DNA from 2 places in the Petroclostridium xylanilyticum genome. Region 2 is predicted to be linked to the other one. Evidence: predicted binding sites of a transcription regulator. Region 2 holds the regulator's gene; the other holds the start of a gene.
The links. Region 2 encodes NrdR, which represses ribonucleotide reductase genes. Its sites were predicted from a motif close to CACNANATNTNGTG; they were not measured.

Region 1: the regulator NrdR is predicted to act here: its motif matches at 4,483-4,496, upstream of CIB29_RS18135 (vitamin B12-dependent ribonucleotide reductase).

The regions. Positions count from the first base shown of each region.
Region 1 covers NZ_NPML01000031.1:23,654-35,786, reverse strand. Annotated here, with positions in the region: gene CIB29_RS18150 (M15 family metallopeptidase) at 1-112, opposite strand, end outside; gene CIB29_RS18145 (iron-containing alcohol dehydrogenase) at 378-1,562, opposite strand; gene CIB29_RS18140 (antibiotic biosynthesis monooxygenase) at 1,556-1,891, opposite strand; gene CIB29_RS18135 (vitamin B12-dependent ribonucleotide reductase) at 2,127-4,436, opposite strand; gene CIB29_RS18130 (hypothetical protein) at 4,758-5,042, shown strand; gene CIB29_RS18125 (glycoside hydrolase family 32 protein) at 5,111-6,493, opposite strand; gene CIB29_RS18120 (carbohydrate ABC transporter permease) at 6,572-7,414, opposite strand; gene CIB29_RS18115 (carbohydrate ABC transporter permease) at 7,439-8,359, opposite strand; gene CIB29_RS18110 (ABC transporter substrate-binding protein) at 8,513-9,856, opposite strand; gene CIB29_RS18105 (sensor histidine kinase) at 10,043-11,899, opposite strand; gene CIB29_RS18100 (response regulator transcription factor) at 11,896-12,133, opposite strand, start outside.
Region 2 covers NZ_NPML01000007.1:428,890-441,022, forward strand. Annotated here, with positions in the region: gene CIB29_RS18495 (hypothetical protein) at 1-104, shown strand, start outside; gene CIB29_RS05440 (PHP domain-containing protein) at 115-954, opposite strand; gene CIB29_RS05445 (anaerobic ribonucleoside triphosphate reductase) at 1,244-3,574, opposite strand; gene nrdR (transcriptional regulator NrdR) at 3,627-4,082, opposite strand; gene CIB29_RS05455 (YlmC/YmxH family sporulation protein) at 4,376-4,633, opposite strand; gene sigG (RNA polymerase sporulation sigma factor SigG) at 4,851-5,624, opposite strand; gene sigE (RNA polymerase sporulation sigma factor SigE) at 5,795-6,496, opposite strand; gene spoIIGA (sigma-E processing peptidase SpoIIGA) at 6,557-7,465, opposite strand; gene ftsZ (cell division protein FtsZ) at 7,634-8,689, opposite strand; gene CIB29_RS05480 (small basic family protein) at 8,801-9,148, opposite strand; gene CIB29_RS05485 (DUF881 domain-containing protein) at 9,150-9,887, opposite strand; gene CIB29_RS05490 (cell division protein FtsQ/DivIB) at 9,884-10,678, opposite strand; gene murA (UDP-N-acetylglucosamine 1-carboxyvinyltransferase) at 10,692-11,945, opposite strand; gene murG (undecaprenyldiphospho-muramoylpentapeptide beta-N-acetylglucosaminyltransferase) at 12,031-12,133, opposite strand, start outside.

The DNA of each region.
Region 1 (12,133 bases), on a different contig from region 2:
AACTCGCGGTACGAGAATCCATCGAAGCAATATTCTGCATCGTTTCTTTTTCCTCACAGCCTGCAACAGCAAACAAACACAGCAACATTACAAAAATAGTTATCTTTTTCATAACCTTTCCACCCCTTCATATAATGTTAATTCGCCAACTTCACAATATCCTTTTATCCCTTACTATTTTATTAAATTAAAATTCCATATTTTCCTTAATTTTTATTTTATATTATGGCATAATAAACCAATCGTTAGCAGAGTCGCCTCTTGAAACGAGATGATGTATGCGGAATACCCACAAAAGAAAAAGAGATAGGTTGTCCCGTAACCTATCTCTTTCCATGTATTTATTTAAAAATGATGGTCCTAATTATTTCCTAAATCTACAATCTATTCAATAGCAATTGCTTGATATGTTCTTTTCCCAACTTAACAGGATTATTTTTATTTCCTGACTTTTCAACAATTTTATCTAAATCATTCTTGGATATGCCATACTCACTTAATCGTGGAATTTTAAGTAATTTAATCCATTCTTCAATTTTTTGCACCAGTTGGTTGCAGCACCTGTCAACATCCTTTTCATCCAAGTCCGACAGCATAGCTCCTACTTTTGCGTATTTTTCCAGATACTTGTTTCCCACTTCCCCTGCTTGACGCAAAAGATGAATATTCATCTTAACGGCCTCTCCTATTAATGTGCCGCAAACCACTCCATGCGGTATATCAAAATAACCGCCTATTGGACCTGCCAATCCATGCACAACACCTAAGCCGGCATTTGCAAGTACAATACCGGACATCAGGGATGCATACGCCATCCCGCCCCGCACACTGACATTTTCCATATCCGTTGTACATGCAGGAACTAAGTTTTCTTTCACATATTCCAACCCGTTAAAAGCGAGTGCATCAGTCATTGGAGACGCTTCCGTAGATACATAAGCTTCAAGCAACTGAGTAAACGCATCTAACCCACTTGCAGCTGTTACACTTGGCGGACAGGATATTGCAAGTGCCGGGTCCAGCATTGCAACATCAGGTACAAAATTGTCGTGCCGCAACGAACTTTTAAATCCGTTTTCACCAATTTTACTGAGTACTGCATTTTTTGTTGCTTCACTGCCAGTTCCCGCAGTTGTTGGTACAGCAACAAAAGGCACTTTTATGCCGTTATGTTTTTTTTCACTTCCTACACCTTCAAGATATTCCATTACTGAATCACTTTGAGGCAACATGGCGGAAATCGCTTTTCCAGCATCCAGCACACTTCCTCCACCAATGGCTACTACCACATCAACATGCTCTTTTCTATATTTATCAACTGCCTCATCTACCAACTCCGGTGAAGGTTCTCCTTTAACCGAAATACTAAACGTTTGGATTGAACGCTCCTTTAAGCGATTAAGCAGTTCGTCAAATTTGCCTGTCCTACGAAGTGAAGAGCCGCCGGTAACAATAAGGACTTTATTCCCATATTTTAAAGTGATTTCGTCTAATTTTTCAAACATCCCAGCTCCAAATAAAATTTTAGGCGTGCTTGCAAACGCAAAGGATTTGATTACCATTTATTTCGTTCCTCCGGCACAATAACTTTATGTGGGATACCTTTTCTTGGTTTTGCCATCCAGTCTTCTACCATTTCACGCCATTTTAAATAATGAGCTGTTTTTTTATGTTCTGCTGCTGCCTCTTCCGATTCATAGGCTTCATATAAGGTAAAGCGTGTAGGATCATCTATACTTTGCAGGATATCAAAACGTAGATTACCCGGCTCCTGTATTGATGCCTGATGGTTTTCAATGGTTGCCTTCTTAAAATCTTCAATATGGGCTTCCTGAACATAAACTTCTACTACTGTAACAATCATGGCTTCCCCTTCCTTTCCTCCAGCCAATATGTAATAATTTTCTAATTAATGTTTATTCTATTATAACTTACCCTCAGTGTCAAGAAACAAAAAGACAAGGGGACAGGTACGAAACCACTGAAAAAGTCCGGTTTAGCAGAAAGAAGGGCTGCAACTTGGGGACGGTTCGTCTGTCGAATGCGCTTTTCATGCGACTGAGGAACCGTCCCCATGTCGCAATGTCGCATAGAATATTATGATTTGGTAACACAGAATTGCGGAATCATCCACATTTTGAATACCCGCAATTCCTGCAAACCACACACCCACCTTCATGTTCAACTAGTTTACCGCAATCGGGACAGTACTTTCCTATCCCTACTTCCTTCCTATCAGGATTATTACAGAAATCTCTCATAGTACATACTGCACAATCGGATACGCAGGTGATCTTTTCTTTTTCTTCTTCTGTCAATTTTATATCTTTATAGCCACTTCCATTTTGCAACGCTATTACCTTTTCTATTACCCTGGCAATCGCGTCCGGACAGGACATTACTTTTAAATCCCGTTGTCTGATAGTAGATGGGCATCTTATTCCTTTTAGTTGTTCAATAATTGCTTTAACATCCATTCCGGCTCTTAATGCTATAGATACCAGCCTACTTGTTGCTTCTGACTGAGATGGGCATCCTCCGGCCCTGCCGGTATTGGTAAATACTTCACAAATTCCCTGGTCATCATAGTTTACTGTTATGTACAGGTTTCCGCAGCCTATCCTTACCTTTTCGGTAAAACCTGTTGTAATATCCGGTCTTGGACGCGGTACAATATGATGCTGTACAACTTCTTTGCTTGTCTGTCCACTGTTTTCCTTACCCTTTACTTTGCCTATATTAAGTACCTGCAAGTCACGGCTGCCATCACGATAGATGGTGACACCTTTACATCCTAATTTATAGGCTAATTCAAATACCCTGGCAACTTCTTCTCGGGTTGCCTCATTTTTAAAATTAACTGTTTTGGACACAGCATTATCCGTGTATTTTTGAAATGCTGCCTGCATCTTTATATGCCACTCCGGTGAAATTTCATGGGCAGTAACAAATACTTCCTTAACATGCTGAGGAATTTCTTTGAAATCATAAATATGTCCCACCTGTGCAATTTTTCTCATTAACTCATTAGAGTAAAACCCTTCTTTTTGTGCTACTTCTTTAAATATAGGATTTACTTCTATTAATTCATCATTATCCATTACATTTCTAATATATGATAATGCAAATATAGGTTCAACGCCACTGGAAACGCCGGCTATAATACTTAGTGTCCCTGTTGGTGCTATAGTTGTTACTGTTGCATTCCTCACCTTAACTCCTGACGCTTTATATATGCTTTTCTCATATAGAGGGAAAGCACCTCTCTGCTCTGCCAGTTCAATACTTGCATTCCTGCCACGCTCACTTATAAAGTGCATAATTTTTTCAGCAAGATCTACTCCTCTGGAGGAATTATAAGGTATTCCTAACTTGAACAACAGGTCTGCAAAACCCATAACTCCCAGTCCTATTTTTCTTGTGAACTTGGTCATCTGGTCAATTTTATCCAGAGGGTATTGATTTACATCGATAACATTATCGAGAAAATGTACAGCCTTCCTTACTGTATCTCCTAGTTTTTCAAAGTCTATCTCAACTTTGCCATTAGACTCCTTAGTCATAATTGATAAATTAATAGAGCCTAGATTACACGATTCAAAAGGCAATAGAGGCTGTTCCCCACAGGGATTAGTACTTTCTATCTCCCCTAACTCAGGAACCACATTATCTTTATTCAAACGATCTAAAAAGATAATACCTGGTTCACCGTTTCGCCAGGCTGCATCTACAATCTTGTTGAATACTTCCCGCGCATTAAGTTTACCTACCATTCTTTTGAGATGCGGATCAATCAGGTCATATGTTCTATTTTCCTCAACTGCCTGCATGAATTCTTCAGTGATACCCACACTTATATTAAAGTTATTGATCTCAGCGTTGTCCTGTTTACAGGAAATAAACTCTAATATATCAGGGTGATCTACCCTTAATATCCCCATGTTGGCTCCCCTTCGGGTACCGCCCTGTTTGACGGCTTCAGTAGCAGCATTAAAAACCTTCATAAAACTTATAGGGCCACTGGCTACTCCTCCGGTAGAGTTCACTGTGGAACCTTTTGGTCTTAAGCGTGAAAAGCTGAAGCCGGTTCCGCCTCCACTTTTATGTATCATCGCCGCTTGCTTAATCGCTTCAAAAATCCCTTCCATACTATCTTCTACAGGAAGTACAAAGCAGGCACTTAATTGCCCTAAGGGTCTCCCTGCATTCATAAGGGTTGGAGAATTAGGCAAAAACTCAAGATTGGACATCATATCAAAAAACTCTTGTTCAGTTTTTTCCATGTCAGCATTTTTATCATATAATCTATCAGACTGGGCTATCGCTTTAGCAACCCTTCTAAACATCCCTTCAGGGGTTTCTAAAAGATTGCCGTGCTCATCTTTTGCAAGATATCTTTTTTCCAGTACTTTGACAGCATTTTCGGTTAAATTCAATCCAACCACTCCCATTCCTATATTTGGTATATAATCTAAGTTGCTACGCTATATATTGTATCACACAAGAAAATCCTGTCAATATTTTTAGCAATATTTTCTATAGGACTTTGTGCCTAGAATTGCGTGGGTGGTGCTTAAGATTGAGATTGAAATTAAATTTTGTTATACTGTTTTATATCGATAACTCACTTTAAAATTATAAATAAATTAAGGTAGTTATCGATGAAATTCGCGAAGTTTGTATTAAGGAAATATTGAATTTTAAACTTCGCTCATTATAAGCAAAATAGTATATTATTAAATAGATAGGATGATATTATGTTTAGATTATGGGGGAAAATTATAAAGAATAATCGAATTATTAAACAGTACATTGCTCAATGCGACAGAAATAACCTATCTCAAAAAGAAATGCTTGAATTATGTATAGAAGAAATTTGTAGAGAGTTTGATATCCAACAACCTATGTGGTTTTCTTTGCATGAAAGAGATTTTGCCGGATATGGCAGAGTTACTTTCAGGGCCGATGCTTTTATTGAGGAGATAGAGTTTGACGCTTTTGAAATTGAGTTGATTAAAGAAGAAAAAAAGAAAAAGCGATGAGTTTTTTCTCTTCGCTTTTTGTTACTCCTGTCATTGTTTAAACTCCCAGGCTGTTAGTCAAGCCATTCTTACCAAATTGATTTCAGTTCCCATATGTCAAATTGATTTACTTTTATTTTACCATCCGAATAAATTTTAACTAAATTACTTTCTTCAAGCAGCGGATAGACCCTTGCCGACATGCAAGCCTCGTCATTTACAAAAACCTCTATACAAGAATAGTCTACCAAAATATGTACTTTTATAATACCGTTTTTCTCCTTATAACTTCCCCTTTGGGTGTCTTTACTTACTTGCTGGGATAAACTTGATTTACTTCTATCTATACTAAAAACTTTTTCCGGTACATTAAAATTAATTACCGTCTCTTCCCGGCCATCGGGAGAACACAGCAGCTTTATTCCAAAATCCTTTACGTTTTCACTGTTTTCAAATTCAGCCTGAATCTCTATTGCTTTTCCACTCAAGCTGATATCTCTTGTTTCTTTTTGTAATGTGATATTGCTTATATTAAAATGTTGACCTCTAATAGCCTTGATTTCCGGGATAGGTTTTATGCCCAGTGCGTTATCTCCTTTTAATTCCAAAATACGCGGCAAGCTCTGGATACCTGACCACTCCCCTGCAGATGGAAGTTCACCCCTCGCAGATTCATTGAGCCAACCCCATAGGAGTATCCTGTCCTTATCGTCGAAAGAAATATTTGTGGCATAATAGCATTTCTTTCCATAATCTATACAGCCTTTTTGCTCAACATGCAATGTGTAATCATCCTGCATTGTCCCTAAACAGTATTTTACTTGCTGCTCTTCAATTACTGAATAAACTAATAGATATTTCTTTCCAAAAACAACTACATTTGGACATTCCAGAATAACATCATCTTCCTTATAGAATTTATTCAGATATTTCCAGTTCATCAAATCCTCTGAACTATAAATGAGTATACAGCCTTCTTTTCCATGTGTGCCGGCCAGTACCATAAACCACGTATTATTTTCTTTCCATATAAAAGGGTCTCTCCACTCCTTAATTTCCATATCACCATGGCATTTAATGTCCAAAATAGGATTACCGGGATGTTTTTGCCATGTAAGCATGTCATCATTACTGGTTGCCATCCATTGCTGTGCTCCTATAGCAGGATTTCTTTCATTTTCTCCAATGCTTGTATAAAAGATAGTAGGCTCTCCCTCATTTAAAACACAGCAGCCCGAAAAACAATGCAGTTCTCCCAACTCATTGGATGGATACAAAGCGATAGGCAGCCTTTCCCAATGAATTAAATCCTTGCTTTTTGCATGCCCCCAATGCATATGATCCCATTTATAGCCGTACGGATTATATTGATAAAACAAATGATGTTCTCCTTTATAAAAAATAGTACCGTTGGGGTCATTCATCCAGTTTTTTTCAGGTAAAAAATGATAAATTGGTCTATGAAGGTCCATTTTAAACTCTCCTTACTTTTTCGTGCTCTATTTATACTCAGTTCTATAATCAATCATCTATAATAAGTATACATTTCTTTAACCTTTTATACCTGTACTTGTAATACCCTGGACATAGTATTTTTGGAAGAACAGGAATAATAAAGCCATTGGTAAAGTTGTTACCGTTAAGGTTGCCATGATCTGACCATAATAAATTGGAGGCAACGTAAAAAACGTTTGAATACCTAACTGAATGTTTCGCATTGATTCTCCTGTAGAAACCAATATAGGCCACATAAAATCTCCCCAGTGAGAAACGTAGTCTAATATAAACACTGTTGCGAAAACGGGGTAAGACGCAGGTATTACAATTGTAATAAAAGTTTTCATAGGTGATGCGCCGTCAATCGCAGCAGCCTCTAATAATTCGTTTGGTATATCAACAAAGAATTGTCTAAACATAAAAATACTAAAGCAATTTGCAATAAACGGTACAATAAGTGCATACCATGTATTAACCCATCTGAAGCTGTTTACAATTAAATAAAGAGGTAAAATTATACTTTCAAAAGGGACGATTATTAAAACGATAATAACCGTGAGAATAAAATCTCTTCCTTTAAAATGCAGCTTCGCCAAGGCATATCCGCAAATTGAGTTTACAACCAGACCGCTTATAACAATTACTGTAACATAAAAGATGCTGTTAAATAAGTATTTCATCATAGGTATTCTCTTAAACGCTTTGAAGTAATTTTCAAATGTAAAATCCAGGGGCAAAAACGCATTAAAAGAACTTAAATCTGCAAATATGCGGTTTTCCGGTTTTAAGGATGACACCACCATCCATAAAAGGGGAGCTATAAATAAAAATGACATGATAATATTAAATAAATAATATAAGGATTTACCCAATGTTTTGTTTAACTTAAATGACATAAGACAGCACCTCCATTTTGCGTACTAATCTTCTTTAATAAATCTTCTCATAAACATAGAAATGCATACAACCACCAAGAAAAATACAACTGACAATGCTGAAGCATAACCTACGCTTCTAAACTGAAATCCATGTTGATAGATGTAGTAGGCGAGAGTTCTTGTGGTGTTTTCTGGACCGCCCTGCGTCATTATATAAGGTTGGGTGAATAGCTTCATAGCCTGAATAGTGGTTATCATTAATACAAATACCGTCACATTGTATAATCCAGGTAACGTAACATACCTAAACTGCTGGAATGCGTTTGCACCATCAATGGAAGCAGCTTCATATAAATCTTTTGGTATATTTTGTAACCCTGCCAAAAATATCATCATTTGATAGCCTGCCGCCTGCCATGCCGACATAAAGATGATAGAGTTCATAGCCTGTTTAGCACTTCTTAAAAATGGCTGATTGGGTATACCTAAATGATTTAATGCAGAATTAATAAGACCTTGATTAGGATTATAAAGGAATATCCATAGAATAGCTACAACCGTCATGGAGGTAATCAGCGGGCTGAAGTAAGCTATTCTGAATAAATTTGTAAACTTAAGTTTTTTATTGATTAATATTGCCAAAAACAGCGCCAGTCCGCATTGATAAGGTACTACAACCAACGTAAAATAAAAAGTATTATATAAAGATTTATAAAAAAGCTCGTCTTTTATCAGTTTTGCATAGTTTTCAATGCCTATAAATTTCATTTTATCAGGCTTCAAAAGATAGAAATCAGTCAAACTATATATAAATGCCAAAGCAGCCGGTAAGAGTAAAAAAACTATTATTAGTACAACTGCAGGTATGATAAAAGCATAACCCATTACAGTCTCCTGTTTTCTGTAAAGGCTCACCGACGACACTTTAGACTTCTTTGCCAAACTTAAATTTTCCATTGCCATAAAAGTCCACCCTTAATTCAAAAATTTCTTACTCCCTTTTAATATTAAAGTCATAGTTGGTAATTTAATAAAATATGTGCGGCAGTACACATATTTTAAATAACATTGTAATGCCGCAGCATATTTTATTCACCAATTCAGAATAATTTCAATTTATTTTGCGTAATTTTTCTTGTATTCTTCATCAACAGTCTTGGCTACATTATCAAGTGCTTTCTTCACATCTGCCCCCATCATAATATCATTAAGTGCTTCTGCAAACTTTTGAGTCAATACAGGATATACAGGTGTTCGAGGTCTTGCATTTGAGATTTGGGTTACTTGATCCTTTATAACTCTCATTGGTAAATCATTGTATTCAGGCAAACTGTCGTATGCAGACTTCCTGCTGGCAGGCATACTGATTGCCTTTGCCAAACCAACTGAACTTTCCTTATTCGTTAAAAACTTCAGTGCTTCAACTGCTTCTTTAGCATTCTTGCTGTCAGAAGTTACACCAAGCGCCCAGCTTCCGGACGGTGATGTTTTCTTGCCTCCTGCTTTGTAAGGAAAATATGTAATTCCCCATTCTAAGTCTGGGAAGTTCTTGAATCCAGGAATATTCCAGGGCCCCCCAAGTTTTGTTGCTGCTTTTCCTTCTTCAAATTCGGTAGGAGTAGGATCGATATTAAAGAGCTTTTCTTTTGCAAGCTTTTGTAGAAACTCTGCAGCTTCGATACCTTGAGGACTATTTACCCAACCTTCAGCCTGTGTTCCTTCTTTATTGATGATATCTGTTCCATTAGAAATCCAGAGCTGCTCAAAAGCATAAGTCATCCATTCGCCCTTGTCATTGATCATGTTTGTACCATAGATACCATCTTTGGCAACTTTTTTCATTACATCATACCATTGATCCCAGGTCCAGGCATCTTCAAGCTTTGTAGGAGGTTCAATGCCTGCTTCCTTGAACATCTTCTTGTTGTAAAATAATACAACTGAAGATTCACATAAACCTACTGCATAGAACTTACCGTTGTATGTACCTTGTTGGATAAGTGAAGGTACGAAATCTTCCATTTCTTCTTTTGTATAATATTCGTCTAAAGGAATAATAATGTTTGACGCTGCATAGTTAGAAACATTAGGACCATCCAAAGAAATCAAATCAGGCAATGTGTGAGATGCAATAGCTGCATTAACCTTGTCTTCATAAGCAAAGGAGTTACCTCTTGTAATGGTTTCCATAGTAAGATGTATTTTACCTTCATTTGCTTTATTAAAATCTTCCACTCTCTGTTTATACCAATTATCTTCATTTTCATTAGCTTGAGGACGCCAAAAAGTAATTTCTACTACTTTACCTTTGTCGGAATTACTGGTTGAACTGGAATTGTTAGCTGTATTGTTGCTACTTGCAGCATTATCTTCAGCTTTTTTCTGGTTATTTGACCCGCATCCAGCAAATAATGCCATAACCATTATCATAACTATTAATATGGAAATAATACGCTTCACGAAAAATCCTCCTTCTTTATTTAAAAATAGTTTTACAGGTTTATAAGGAATTTATATAGGAATTGTTATTTTCACCCCTTTTTACATAGTTCGATGGACTCATGAGTCTTTCTCTATTTACTTTGATTATAATAAATAATAAGTGAAATTTACACTCTAATATTTTTATATTAGTGGAATTTTATTTTAAGTTGTAGATTCAAGTGGTATAATAATGGTTATCTTTGTGCCCTTATAGAGTTCAGACTCTATATGCACACCATACTGTTTACCGTATAATAATTGGACTCTTTTATTTACATTATCTATTCCAATGGACTTATCTGATCCTGCTGACTCCTCTTCTATTTCCATAATTTCCTTAATTTTTTCAGCACTCATTCCCTTTCCATTATCTTCTACACAGAAATATCTTTTATTATCCTCAATCCATCCGGATATTTTTATCAATCCACCCTCTTCTATCTCTTCAAATCCATGAATTAATGCATTTTCTATAAACGGCTGGAGAAAAAATTTGGGCACATCATAGTTATACAATTGAGGGTCAATATCATATTGTACAGCAAATCTTCCTACAAACCTTTTCATCATAATATAAACATAACTCTTTAAATATTCCATATCTTCCATGAAATTAATCATACCCTTATGATCTTTTGCTGTATATTCAAGCATTTCCGATAAATTGACAAGCATTTTGCTAATTTCTTCCTGATTATTTTCTATAGCCATCCAATTGATAATGTTTAGTGTATTATACATAAAATGGGGATTAAATTGAAAGTTGAGAGCCTTTATCTCTGCTTCTTTTTCTTTAATTTTTACCTGGTAATTCTCTTCAATCAACCTTTGAATTTTATCGTTCATTTCATTAAATTTATAGATTAGATATGACAATTCACCATTTCCCATTTCTTCAACTTTAGAATTAAAATTTCCTTCTCCCATACTTTTAATAGCTAAGAGTAACTTTTTTATAGGCAGTGTAACCCTTCCTGATATGAAAGAAGCAAGCACAGCAGATATTAATATGATCACCATAGTCATATAAAAGGTATAAAGGTGCATGGTAGGTAAGGTTTTTAATAATTTATCATATGGAACGAATACAACAGAAATCCAGCCGGTTATATTCATAGTATCAAAACATACCAACATTTTTTTGCCGTTAATATAAATAAAATTTGTCCCACTTCCTTTGGTAATTATATCGTTCCACCACTGTGTATTATTGAAAGAAACCGGTTCAGCAGAATCAGAATGGGATACAACATCACCGTTTTTTGTTAAAACATAATAATAAGATCCTTCTATATAAGTGCTTTCTTTAAAAGTTTTCTTTAACATTTCTTCTTTAAAATTAATAATTAGAACGGGACGTTCTATCTCTTTATTCATAGTTACCAGTAGATTGTTTCTAATAATAGCACTGTTAAGCAGTCGTACAGCAGAAAAAACATATTGCGAATGCCTTTTCAGGCTCAACTGTTCTTTTTCTCGTATATCAAACTCTTCTAAAAGGTCGTAGGTAGGTATCCATTTAAGCCTGTCCTTTGATTCCAATCCTACAGAATAAACATTTGAATTGGAAAAACCATTTTTGGGGATCCAGAAGGGCAGGTCTTGTCCAAAGGTAAACTGCCTGGTAACAATGTTAACAGAGTAAATATCTTCGGAGAAGGGAAAATACTTTAATATAGTCTTGGTGATTCTCCTGTCCGCTTCCATATATTTATTGTGATTATTGAGGTCGAGTCCATCAAAATTACTAAAAATTTCAAAAAGGTCCTCATCAATATGCATAAATATAGCACTATTTTCAGCTAAGATAAATCTTGCATTGAGAGTTTCATTACTTCTCTTTATAATATTTAAAATATTTTCCCTAGCATTCTGCAGAATGATATCAGAGCTTTTATTATAGTATCCTATTCCTAAAATAGATAGCGGTACAACGATTAATATAATATAAGAAATAGTTAATTTTGTTTTAAACTGTAAATTTAAATAGCGATCTATTATACGCTTAAATAACTTCATAAGATCCCCTCTAAATTAGTGTTATTTATAATACGTCGTCGATATTCATCAGGCGTAACTCCAAATTCTTTCTTAAACACCCTATAAAAATATTTATCATCTTTGTAACCTACTTTAGATGCGATTTCATATACTTTATAATCTGTATTCTCCAATAATTCCAGAGCTTTTTTAATCCTTAACTGTGAAAGATATTGGCTGAATGTCATGCCTGTATGGTGTTTAAAAATGCTG
Region 2 (12,133 bases):
CCAGGCAAGTCTTTCCCTGGAGTGTAAATATCCCAATATGGGAAGAAGAATCTGAAGAACCAATGGACGAACTTGAAGAGTTACGTGAAAGAAATGAAAGGTAGAAGAAGGTGTCTAACCTCTTCTACCTTTCATAGTTTCTAGCAATTGATATGGCACTTTTAGCGTACCGTACCCCTCACCCAATTCTATGTGCGGTTTGCTTTTTCCGTGATAATCACTACCCCCGGTAACTATCAAATTGTATTTTCGGGCTAGAGCCAGATATTTGTTACTTACCTCTGCAGAGTAATCAGAATAGTAACCCTCAAGTCCATCTAATCCATATCGTATAAGTTGTCTTAATAAATACTCCAACTCCTCGTCTTCCTTTTTTAAAAAGATGGGGTGTGCAAGAACAGCAAATCCGCCCGCTTTTTTTATCAATTCAATCCCTTCTTCAGGCAGCAGCTTTTGTTTTTTTACATAAGCAGGTCTTCCAACACTCAAATACCTATCGAACGCCTCATCCGTACTATTTACATACCCTTTATCTATCATCACTGCTGCGATATGGGGCCGTCCAACAATTCTTCCGTTTGCTTTGCTTTCCACCTCATCCATTGTTATTTCTACGCCCAGTTCATTTAGCTTTTGGATAATTTGAGGATTTCTCTGGTCGCGGTAATACTTTAACTTATTTAATGTATCATTCAATATCGTGGAATCAATATCAATAAAATAGCCCAGTATGTGCATCTCTACTCCAAAATCTACACTTATCTCTATTCCCGGAACTACCTCTATCCCTTCTTTTTTCCCCTGTTCAACACCTTCCGAAACCCCTTCAATTGTATCATGGTCAGTAATTGCGATGGCTGCAAGATTTTTCTTAACTGCATATTGTACTACCTGGGATGGCGTCATGGACCCATCGGATGCCGTGGTGTGGACATGTAAGTCAATATATCTCATAGTATTTACTCCTATTTCAAAAAAGCTTAATGTGTTATAATGAACCAACTTTAAAGCTAAATATTTAATTTTAAAGTTGGTTCATTTCATCGATAACTATATATATAACACTAAGTATGTTACATTATTGTTATTTTGTTCACGGTTCACAGTTCTCAGTTCACAGAAATTAGCCAAGAAAATCCTGTGAACCGTGAACCGTGAACTGTGAACTAAAATAGACAATGTAAAGTACTTAGTAATACTTATATAGTCTATTTTATTCTAAATCATTATCTTTATTTTTATACTACCGGCATAATCCATGCTTTACTCTATCCCTCTCCTCAGCCTTTTTAGCGTCGTTCCATCTCGAAAGGTCTCCAACCAGATAACCGGTAATTCTTCTTATCCTTTCAAACTTTATACCTTCATCACCATCTGTTCTTCCGCATTTTGGGCATTGGTTTCCGATAACACCCGTATATCCGCAAATAGGGTCTCTATCTACCGGGTGGTTGATGGAACCGTAACCTATTCCGGCATCGTACATGGCTCTAACTACTGTTTCAAAAGCATCAAGATTATTGGAAGGATCACCATCTAACTCAACATAAGTAATATGCCCTCCATTGGTTAATTGGTGATACGGCGCTTCTTTCTGTATCTTATCAAAAACTGATATTGGGAAATATACGGGGATATGAAAGGAATTTGTATAATATTCCTTATCCGTTACCCCTGGGATAACTCCAAACCTCTCCCTGTCCATCTTTACAAACCTCCCGGACAACCCCTCAGCCGGTGTTGCAATTAATGAAAAATTAAGCTTATATCTATTGCTTGCATCATCCATTCTTTTTCGCATATGTCCTATAATCTTAAGCCCAAGGGCCTGTGCCGTATCCGATTCACCATGATGTTTACCTATTAAAGCTGTAAGAGTTTCCGCCAACCCTATAAATCCAAGTGTCAAAGTTCCATGTTTTATAACTTCTCTTATCTCGTCTTCCCAGCCTAATTTTTCAGAGTCTATCCAAATTCCCTGCCCCATTAAGAATGGAAAATTTTTAACCTTTTTCCTGGACTGGATCTCCATACGTTCCAGCAATTGGTCAATAACGATATCAATTTTTTTATCCAGTTCAATAAAGAAATTTTCAATATTTTGTTCACTCATAATCGCTATCCTGGGAAGGTTGATTGATGTGAAGCTCAGATTACCCCTTCCATTTGTTACTTCCTTGCTAGGATCATATGTATTGGCAATAACTCTTGTCCTACAGCCCATATATGCAACCTCTGAATCGGGTCCACGATCACTATAAGGCTTATTAAAAGGAGCATCTAAAAAACTAAAATTAGGGAATAATCGTTTTGCACTAACCCTGCATGCCAGTTTAAACAAATCATAGTTAGGATCACCTTCATTATAGGAGATACCGGCTTTAACCTTAAAAATTAGTATTGGAAAAATTGGCGTTTCACCATTTCCCAACCCTCTTTCAGTAGCCAGCAGCAAATTTTTGCTCACCAGCCTTCCCTCCGGCGAAGTATCAGTACCAAAGTTTATGGAAGAAAAAGGTGTTTGTGATCCTGCCCGCGAATGCATACTATTTAAATTATGTACAAAAGCTTCCATTGCCTGAAAAGTAGCCCTATCAGTCTCTGCTAATGCAAACTTCTCTGCAAATTTTTGTGCCGATCTTATTAAGCTATCATCATCAATATATTCTAACAGGTTTTGCAACTCTTGCTGGTAATACCTTTCTTCAGTTTTGATTGAAGGTTTATATCCTGTTTGGCTTATCGTTTTATTTACCGCTTCTTCCACAATTTTTGCAAAATCCCTATTATCATCTTCATAGTTTGCATAGAAATATTTAGCAAGATTAGCTTTATATAACCTTACATAGGTCTTGGCTACTCCGGGTGCAATGCCAAAATCAAAAAGCGGTATACTTTGACCACCATGCTGGTCATTTTGGTTAGACTGAATAGCTATGGCAGCTAAGGCAGCATAACTGGCTACATCATTAGGCTCCCTTAAGTGTCCATGTCCGGTGCTAAAACCACCTTCAAAAAGTTTGCGAATATCGATCTGGCAGCATGTCATAGTTAATGTTAAGAAATCCATATCATGTATATGGATATCGCCCTCTTTATGAGCCCGAACATGCTCCGGCTTAATTATAAACATCTCATTAAACATTTTCGCACCTTCAGAGCCATATTTTAGCATGGTCCCCATGGCTGTGTCACCGTCTATATTCGCATTTTCTCTTTTAGTGTCATTATCCTTGGACTCTTCATAGGTAATACCTTTATATATTTGCATTAACCGGGTATTCTTTTCCCTTATACGGTTTCTTTCAGCACGGTATAATATGTATTTTTTAGCTGTTGCTGCGTGTCCTGTCTCAATTAAAATTTTTTCTACAGCATCTTGAATTTGCTCTACTTCAGGGATTTCAAGCGCCAGCTCATTTTCTATATACTCAATAACTCTATTGGTTAGCTGTTCTGCCATCTCATAGTTATTTCCACCCACAACCTTGGCAGCTTTGAAAATTGCATTCGTAATTTTGTCGGCATTGAAATCTACTATTCTTCCATCGCGTTTTTTAATTTTTTCTATCACTGAGATCCACCTTTCTGAGTGTATAACTTAAACTTCAAAGCAAATATCCTGTTTATGTATCTTTTAATAGTTTATTAAGTTCTTCTAAGAACGTATTAATATCCTTAAACTGTCTATATACTGAAGCAAATCTGACATAGGCAACTTCATCCAATTTCTTCAGCCGCTCCATAACCATCTCGCCAATTTGATGAGATGTGACCTCTCTCTCCAATGAATTATAAATAGCTCCTTCTATTTCGCTTACGATTTTTTCCAGATCATGCAGTGATACCGGTCTTTTCTCACAGGCCCTGAGTAAACCGTTCATCAATTTATCTGCATTAAAAGGCTCCCGGCTTTTGTCTTTCTTTATTACCATCAGAGGAATATTTTCAACTTTTTCATACGTCGTAAAGCGCTTACTACATTTTAAACACTCTCTTCTCCTTCTAATAGCAAGACCTTCATCAGTAGGCCTGGAATCTATAACTTTACTTTCTTCATAGTCACAAAAAGGACACCTCATTTAATCCCTCCTGAACCTATTATCGGAACTACATTTGGTGTTATTATCCAAAATTCCGTACTATATATTGTATCATATATAAATTACCTGTCAACATTTTCTGGATTATTTCGTATAGGACTTTTAGACTAGAGAACTGGTTCACAGTTCATAGTTCACTGTTCACAGTATATTGCGAACATAATATTATAAAAGCGAAAAGACTATCTGTAAATAACAGACAGTCTTTCTAATTGCAATTATTATGATATACCAGAACAAATTCCTGTGAACTGTGAACCATTAACCGTGAACTATTCTATATACCTCTTCATTACACCCTCATTCATATCTACTAATATAATATCATCGCCGACTTTTTTTATGCTGTTCCATGGGATAACATAGTCAGTATCCCGGCCAAACAGCCCGAGAAATTTACCAGGACCCGGTACAATAATGGATTCAATCACTCCTTTATTCATATCTATTTCAACATCATAAACAAACCCCAATCGTTTTCCGTCTGCAATATTGATCACTTCTTTTTGTCTGAAATCTGACGCCCTCACCAAAAAAAACACCCCGCATTTGAATTGAGAATTGAGAATTGAAAATTAAAAATTATATTTCTATATTAACACTAATATACTATGCATTAATTAATTCAATAATGCTAATATAATAAATACTGGAGTATTTTATTTTTGTCTTTTTTCTTCGAACTATAAAATAGACTGATGTAGAATCATTCGTGCGTTATCTATAGATTTTTAAATTCTCAATTCATTAGATGTATTTTTTCATATGCATCAGCGCACTCTTTTCAAGTCTGGAAACTTGTGCTTGAGAAATTCCTATCTCCTCAGCTACTTCCATTTGAGTTCTGCCCTCATAAAACCTTAAGTTTAAAATATGTTTCTCCCTATCATTTAATTTCCGCATTGCTTCCCGTAAAGCAATTTCTTCTACCCAACCTTCATCGTGATTCTTTTCATCCCTTACCTGGTCCATGACATAGATAGCATCTCCACCATCATGATATACCGGTTCAAATAGGGATATTGGGTCTTGGATCGCATCCAGAGCAAAAACCACATCTTCTTTAGGAATATTTAATTCCTTTGCAATTTCAGTAATAGTTGGCTCTTTTGAGTTCTTATTAGTAAGTTTTTCTTTTACTTGAAGCGCTTTATAGGCTATATCTCTTAGTGAACGGCTGACCCTTATAGAATTATTATCCCTTAAGTACCTCCTTATTTCACCAATAATCATAGGAACTGCATAAGTAGAAAATTTTACATTTTGTGAAACATCAAAATTATCTATTGCTTTAATAAGTCCGATGCACCCCACTTGAAATAAATCATCTACATATTCCCCTCTATTATTAAATCTCTGAATAACACTCAATACCAGTCTAAGGTTTCCTTTAATAAACTCTTCCCTGGCGGCTATATCTCCTTTATGCATTCTTTCAAATAGTGCTTTTTTTTGTTCGTTTGATAAAACTGGCAGCTTGGATGTATTTACTCCGCATATTTCTACTTTGTTTATTAACATACAAAAACCTCCAGGCAATTAAATTCGATGTCAATATCATTATTACCATGAAGGTTTTTTTTATACGGCAGTATTTTGTTGTAATGTTACCACCAAGACCTATAAACTTCAATTATATTAATTTATTATATAATTGCTCTAAAATTCTTTAATTTAAATTAAATTTCATACTATATCATTCTGCTAATTTCTTTTTTTAACCTGCTAATAATTCTTTTTTCCAGTCTGGATATATAAGACTGGGATATTCCTAACATATCGGCTACTTCTTTTTGAGTTTTTTCTACCCCGCTTTGCAAGCCAAATCTCAGTTCCATAATCTTTTTTTCCCTTGATGAAAGCTTTTTCATTGCAATATCCAATAGCTCTTTGTCTACTTCATCTTCAATACTCCTGTAGATTAAGTCATTATCTGTTCCCAATATATCTGATAACAAGAGTTCATTTCCATCCCAATCGATATTTAATGGCTCATCAATTGAAATTTCAGTTTTCACTGTATTATTCTTTCTTAAAAACATTAGTATTTCATTTTCTATGCATCTCGAAGCATACGTAGCCAGTTTTATGTTTTTATCTGGATTGAACGTATTAATTGCTTTAATCAAACCTATAGTACCTATAGATATAAGGTCTTCAACTCCTACACCGGTATTTTCGAATTTTCTGGCTATATATACAACCAGACGCAAGTTTCTTTCTATCAAAATGGTTTTAACAGCAAAATCCCTTTGTTCCAGTTTTGAGATAAGATAGTTTTCTTCTTCGGCAGTTAATGGCGGCGGTAAAGCTTCACTGCCTCCAATATAGTGTATTTCCGGCGGCGTGTACAGCTTTAATTTCTGTAATATCCATATATACTTTATCTTCAGATATAACCTTATGCTTAATAATAATTTCAATGATATCCTCTCCTTTTTTATAATTCATACCTACCCAATTATTTCTGGATTTAATAAGGCTTTGTATGTTTCATCTTTTGAAAGTCTCTTATTGTAAATACCAACAATGATATCTTTTATGTCCTTTTTATGCTCACCCTCGATGATTTCAATTTCATCCGGTTTAAATCCAATTAACATACCATTCTCCTTCCCCAGCGAAGAAAACGGTATAAGCCTGAATCTTGAAATCCAAACTGAATTAGACATTATTTTGGATATGAGACTCAAATCATTTTCACTGCATTCATTAAATATTTTTTGAATATCTTCAGGTAATAAATCTTTTATTGCCTGAAATTCTACAACTACTACCGGGAAATTAGATATAGGGTCGTACAATGAGTTGCCCGTATCTATTAATGCATTGACGCATATACTCTTATTATCAAACATTATTAAAAGCGGTATAAACATATTTTCTTTACTAATCTTTTTATAAAAGACTTGCCAGGTTATTCTGATAATGATATATGCAATAAAACTGGAAATAACCAGAACCTTCCATGGCAATGTAAAATAAATTACACCGTTACTTAAAATAGCTCCTATAAAGGCACCTACATTGGTAAAATAAAACAATCCCAGTGCAGTGCCACCAAAAGTAAAGGATACTACATAAAATATTGCTAAAACTCTGAAAAAGTCTTTTACCTTTTCGATATTAAAGGTAATAGCTATTAAAGCCATCGAGAAGATAATTTTTGCGATAACAGTGTAGTAAATCTTGAAAGCTGGAAAAAACATGATAACAGCATAAATTGCACCTATTAAGGAACCTATGAGAAGCCTTATAACGGACATTTGTTTCTTGGAAATTTTCCCTGTAGTCCACAGCAACATGTAATTTATTAATAAATTTACTATAAATAAAATATCTACATATACAACCGGCTTCACAATTCTATGCCCCCATATTGATTACAATATTACTCTATTCTACTAATATTCAAAATCGAATATATTTATGATTATTATATACAATTTATGCTTAAAAATTTGTCAAAGCCTGTTGTAGAATACAAAAAAATAACGACACGAATCTTCGTGTCGTTATTTTTTGATAGCTTATTTTATTCTATTTCTACGTAAAAAAGTAGGAATATCTAAATCATCATCTACCTGTTGCTGTTTGGGAATACTCTTTTCATTAACCTTTTCCAGCACCGGATTTACTTTCTTGCTATGAGGTCCTTTATCAAACCCGGTTGCAATCACCGTAATAACTATCTCATCTTTAAGATTCTCATCAATCACTGCACCAAAAATGATATTTGCATCAGGGTCTGCAGATTTTTGAACCAATTCTGCAGCAGCGTTAACTTCAAATAACCCAAGGTCACTTCCGCCGGTAATATTAAGAAGTACCCTTCTTGCGCCTTCAATAGAGGTTTCCAGCAATGGGCTGTGAATTGCCTGTCTCGCAGCTTCTTCGGCCTTATTGTCCCCGGCTGCTCTTCCTATTCCCATATGTGCAAAACCCGTATCCTTCATAATCGTTTTAACATCAGCAAAATCCAGGTTTACCAATCCAGGTACAGCAATAAGGTCAGAAATACCTTGTACACCCTGTCTCAAAATGTCATCTGCCATTCTAAAGGCTTCCATAAAAGAAATCTTCTTTTCTGAGATTTGAAGCAATCTATCATTCGGAATAGTTACCAACGTGTCAACGCATTCTTTTAGCTCTGCAATCCCCTTTTCTGCATTTACCATTCTTTGTCTTCCCTCAAAGGTGAAAGGCTTAGTTACAACACCAACAGTAAGGATTCCCATTTCTTTCGCGATAGAAGCAACAATAGGAGCAGCCCCTGTACCGGTCCCTCCTCCCATACCTGCAGTAACAAAAACCATATCAGCTCCTTTTAATGCTTGAGCAATTTCTTCTTTGCTTTCCTCTGCAGCCTTGTGTCCTACTTCAGGATTTGCACCGGCACCTAATCCCCTGGTAAGCTTGTCCCCTATTTGTATTTTCTGGGAGGCTTTTGATAAAAGAAGTGCTTGTTTGTCGGTATTTACCGAAATAAATTCGATGCCTTTTAATCCAGCTACAATCATTCTATTTACAGCATTATTTCCTCCTCCGCCAACACCTATAACTTTTATCTGCGCAAAATTATCCATCTCTGTATCAAACTCTAACACCAACAACGGCCCCCTTTAACTTCATTTGTAACCATTATATTTAATATTTTATTTAACCTATTAATGCATAATAATTACTGTCTGCCCATATTATATATTATCGTTTTTTAAATATTTATTCAATAAAAATCTTCTAATAATTGCAAAATTCTGAAAAAGTCTGGTGCCAAAAACCACAACAGCAGCAAGGTAAATATCTACGTCCAGCTTCTTACCGATATAAGTCAGTAAAGCAGCCAATAATGCATTCCCAAAGAAACCCGATATAAAAATTTTTATATCAAAGTTTTTTTGAGAACTGGCTGTTATTCCTCCAAAAACAGAATCAAGAGCTGCCAGGATTGCAATAGCAACATAAGAGGAATACTGAGAGGGAATATGAATTGGAGTTAAAAACCCAATAACCAGTCCAATGACTAATCCAATAATCAATATCACGCTACTTCCCCTCCTTCTTTACCGGTACTGCATACTTAAAATTAATAACTCCATTATATCTTGGCACTAAAATTTTATTAGATTTTTTTACATTAAATTCAATGCCCCATTGTCCTAAGATGTCTCTTACTCCACCTCGTAAATTTAATGCCGCTTCCAAAGTATCAGGATCACCGATTGCTTTAATGATAAAAGGTGTTGAATGTCTGTTGTTATTTACACTTACTGTGGCTCCTGCACACCTTATTTCACTGGTAGCGATTAAACGCTCGTCATTGAGTGAAATTGCTTCCGCTCCAGCATCAGCCAATTCATTTATCACCATCAAAATATCCTCATCATGGATAATAAAGTAATTTTCATCCACCTGGTTGGAACTATCATTCTTTAATTTGCTATCGTTCAGTGTTATAATAACACCTGGTCCCTCTACATCGGTCAAACCGGCAAGTATTTCAGCTCTTTTTAGCTGGTCCAATAATGCATTGGCATAGTCGCTCCTTTGAGCTGCCTCTTTTTGATATGCATTTAAATCTTTTTCATATTGCAATAATTGCTTATACAGATTCTCATTCTTTTCTTGTTCTTTCTTTAACTCCAGCTGTAGTTCATCAGCTCTTTGGAACTGCTTGCTTACAAGAGAAAAATTTCTTTTTACACTTTTAAATTGAATTGAGATCATAAATCCCAATATAATACAAATAAATGCTATAGCGATTTGAGCCCTTATGTTTTTCATTGCATTACCTCCACATATTCACTAGGCCTAAAAGTAACCCTGTCTACATTACGTAAATCAATATATCCTTTTTCTCCATTTTTTAGTTCATTTAATATCTCTTTTAAAAAGCTCATTTTATAACCTATTTTTTGACTATCTCCCAGGGTAACAATGATTTGTTTCCTTACATTTAACTGTATATTGTCAACATCATGTACATCAATGTGTGAGATCTGATCTAACAGCTTATTATTTATGATCTCCCTGACACAGTCAACAATAATTTCGAGCTTTTTTTCTTCATCTACCTTGATGACTTCTCCCAGCTTGAATTCGTTAAATTTCAAGCCCACAATCACAGGTAGAATTTTATCCTTTACCTCTGGAACAACCTCTAGAACATTTCCTTTTTGATCTATAAATATATATGAACCCATAAATGGGATATAGCCTACAGGTTTTCGTTCTACCACGGTGATGGTTATTGAATTTGGAAAAAACCTGCTTATTTTGACTGAATCGATATATGGAATTTTTCTTATGTTAGTCTTAGCTTTAACTAAATCAGCTCTGAATATGTTTATTCCTTTTTCAATTCCAGATGCATCAATTATATCCTGTGCAGAAACCCTATCATTTCCTTTGACGTCTATAGCCGCAATATTAAAAACAGGTAAAAATAAAGAAATTAATAAGACTCCTATTAATAATAATAACAATCCAAAGAACTTGCGGCTTGTCCTCTTTTTATATCTGACCCTTTTGTTCATTTCAGTAGTGGTAATAAAATTACCACTACTGTTGCGCATAAGTACCATTATCCTAATCCACCCTTTTTATATCTGCACCTAATAATCTCAATTTATCTTCAATCTTTTCATATCCTCTGTCAATGTGATGAACTCCTTCTATTACTGTACTTCCTTCTGCAGCCAGCCCTGCAATTACCAGAGCTGCCCCCCCTCTAAGGTCCATTGCATTGACGTTAGCACCTGTAAGTTTTTCAACTCCTCTTATAACCGCCACCCTGCCATCAACCATTATATCAGCACCCATCCTCATCAGCTCTTCCACATGCTTAAACCTATTTTCAAAAATCGTTTCACTAATAATACTGGTCCCCCTTGCAAGTGTTAACACTGACATCATTGGTGCCTGCATATCCGTAGGAAAACCGGGATAAGGAAGTGTCCGTATTACATCTACAGGTTGCAGTGTTGAGGTTCTAGAAAGAGTTATAGTGTTTTTCTCCACGTATATTTTACATCCACATTCTCTAAGGGCCGCCAATACAGCTTGAAGATGTTCCGGATTAACATTAGTTATTTTAACAGTTCCACCTGTAATGGCTGCAGCAGCTAAGTATGTAGATCCTTCTATTCTGTCAGGTATCACCGTATGTTCTACATCATGGAGCTTTTCCACACCTTCGATTTTTATTACACTTGTACCAGCACCAGAAATTTTTGCTCCCATCGCATTAAGATAGTCCTGTAAATCAACTATTTCAGGTTCTTTTGCAACATTTCTTATGATGGTAGTGCCATTCGCCATAACAGCTGCCAATATGATATTTTCAGTGGCACCTACACTTGGGAAGTTCAAATTTATGTCATTGGCATCAATTCTGGCAGCATCACAATATATGTAACCATGTGCCTCATTGATTTTAATTCCCAATTGTCTTAATGCCTTCAGGTGTAGATCTATAGGTCTGGGTCCAATTTCGCAGCCCCCGGGATAACTTAAAACAGCTTTACGGCATTTTGAAATAATTGACCCTAAAAAAATCACTGACGAGCGCATCTCTCTCATTAGTTGCTCAGGAACACGATAATCTTTTATGTTTGATGAATCAACAATAATAGTTTTTCCCTGCCTTTTTACTTCACATCCCAGAAACTCGAGTATCTGTAAAGAAGCCGATACATCTTTTAACTCAGGACAATTGTGTATAACATTTATACCACCATTTAATATAGTTGCAGCTAATATAGGAAGCACTGCATTTTTTGCACCATTTACATTTACTTCACCTTCTAGTATATTACCACCAGCAATGACAATTCTGCTCATACCTTACACCTCCACGAGTCTGCTGGCTTAGAATAATTGTACTGCAATATATACTATGCAAACTCGCGTTAAGGTGTTACTAGTATTACTTTCCACTTTCCTTTAACAACTCTATGACAATATTATATATCTTTTCTGCTGCATTTGTAATACCCATATTAAAAGAATTGTTTGCCATTTGCTGCAAT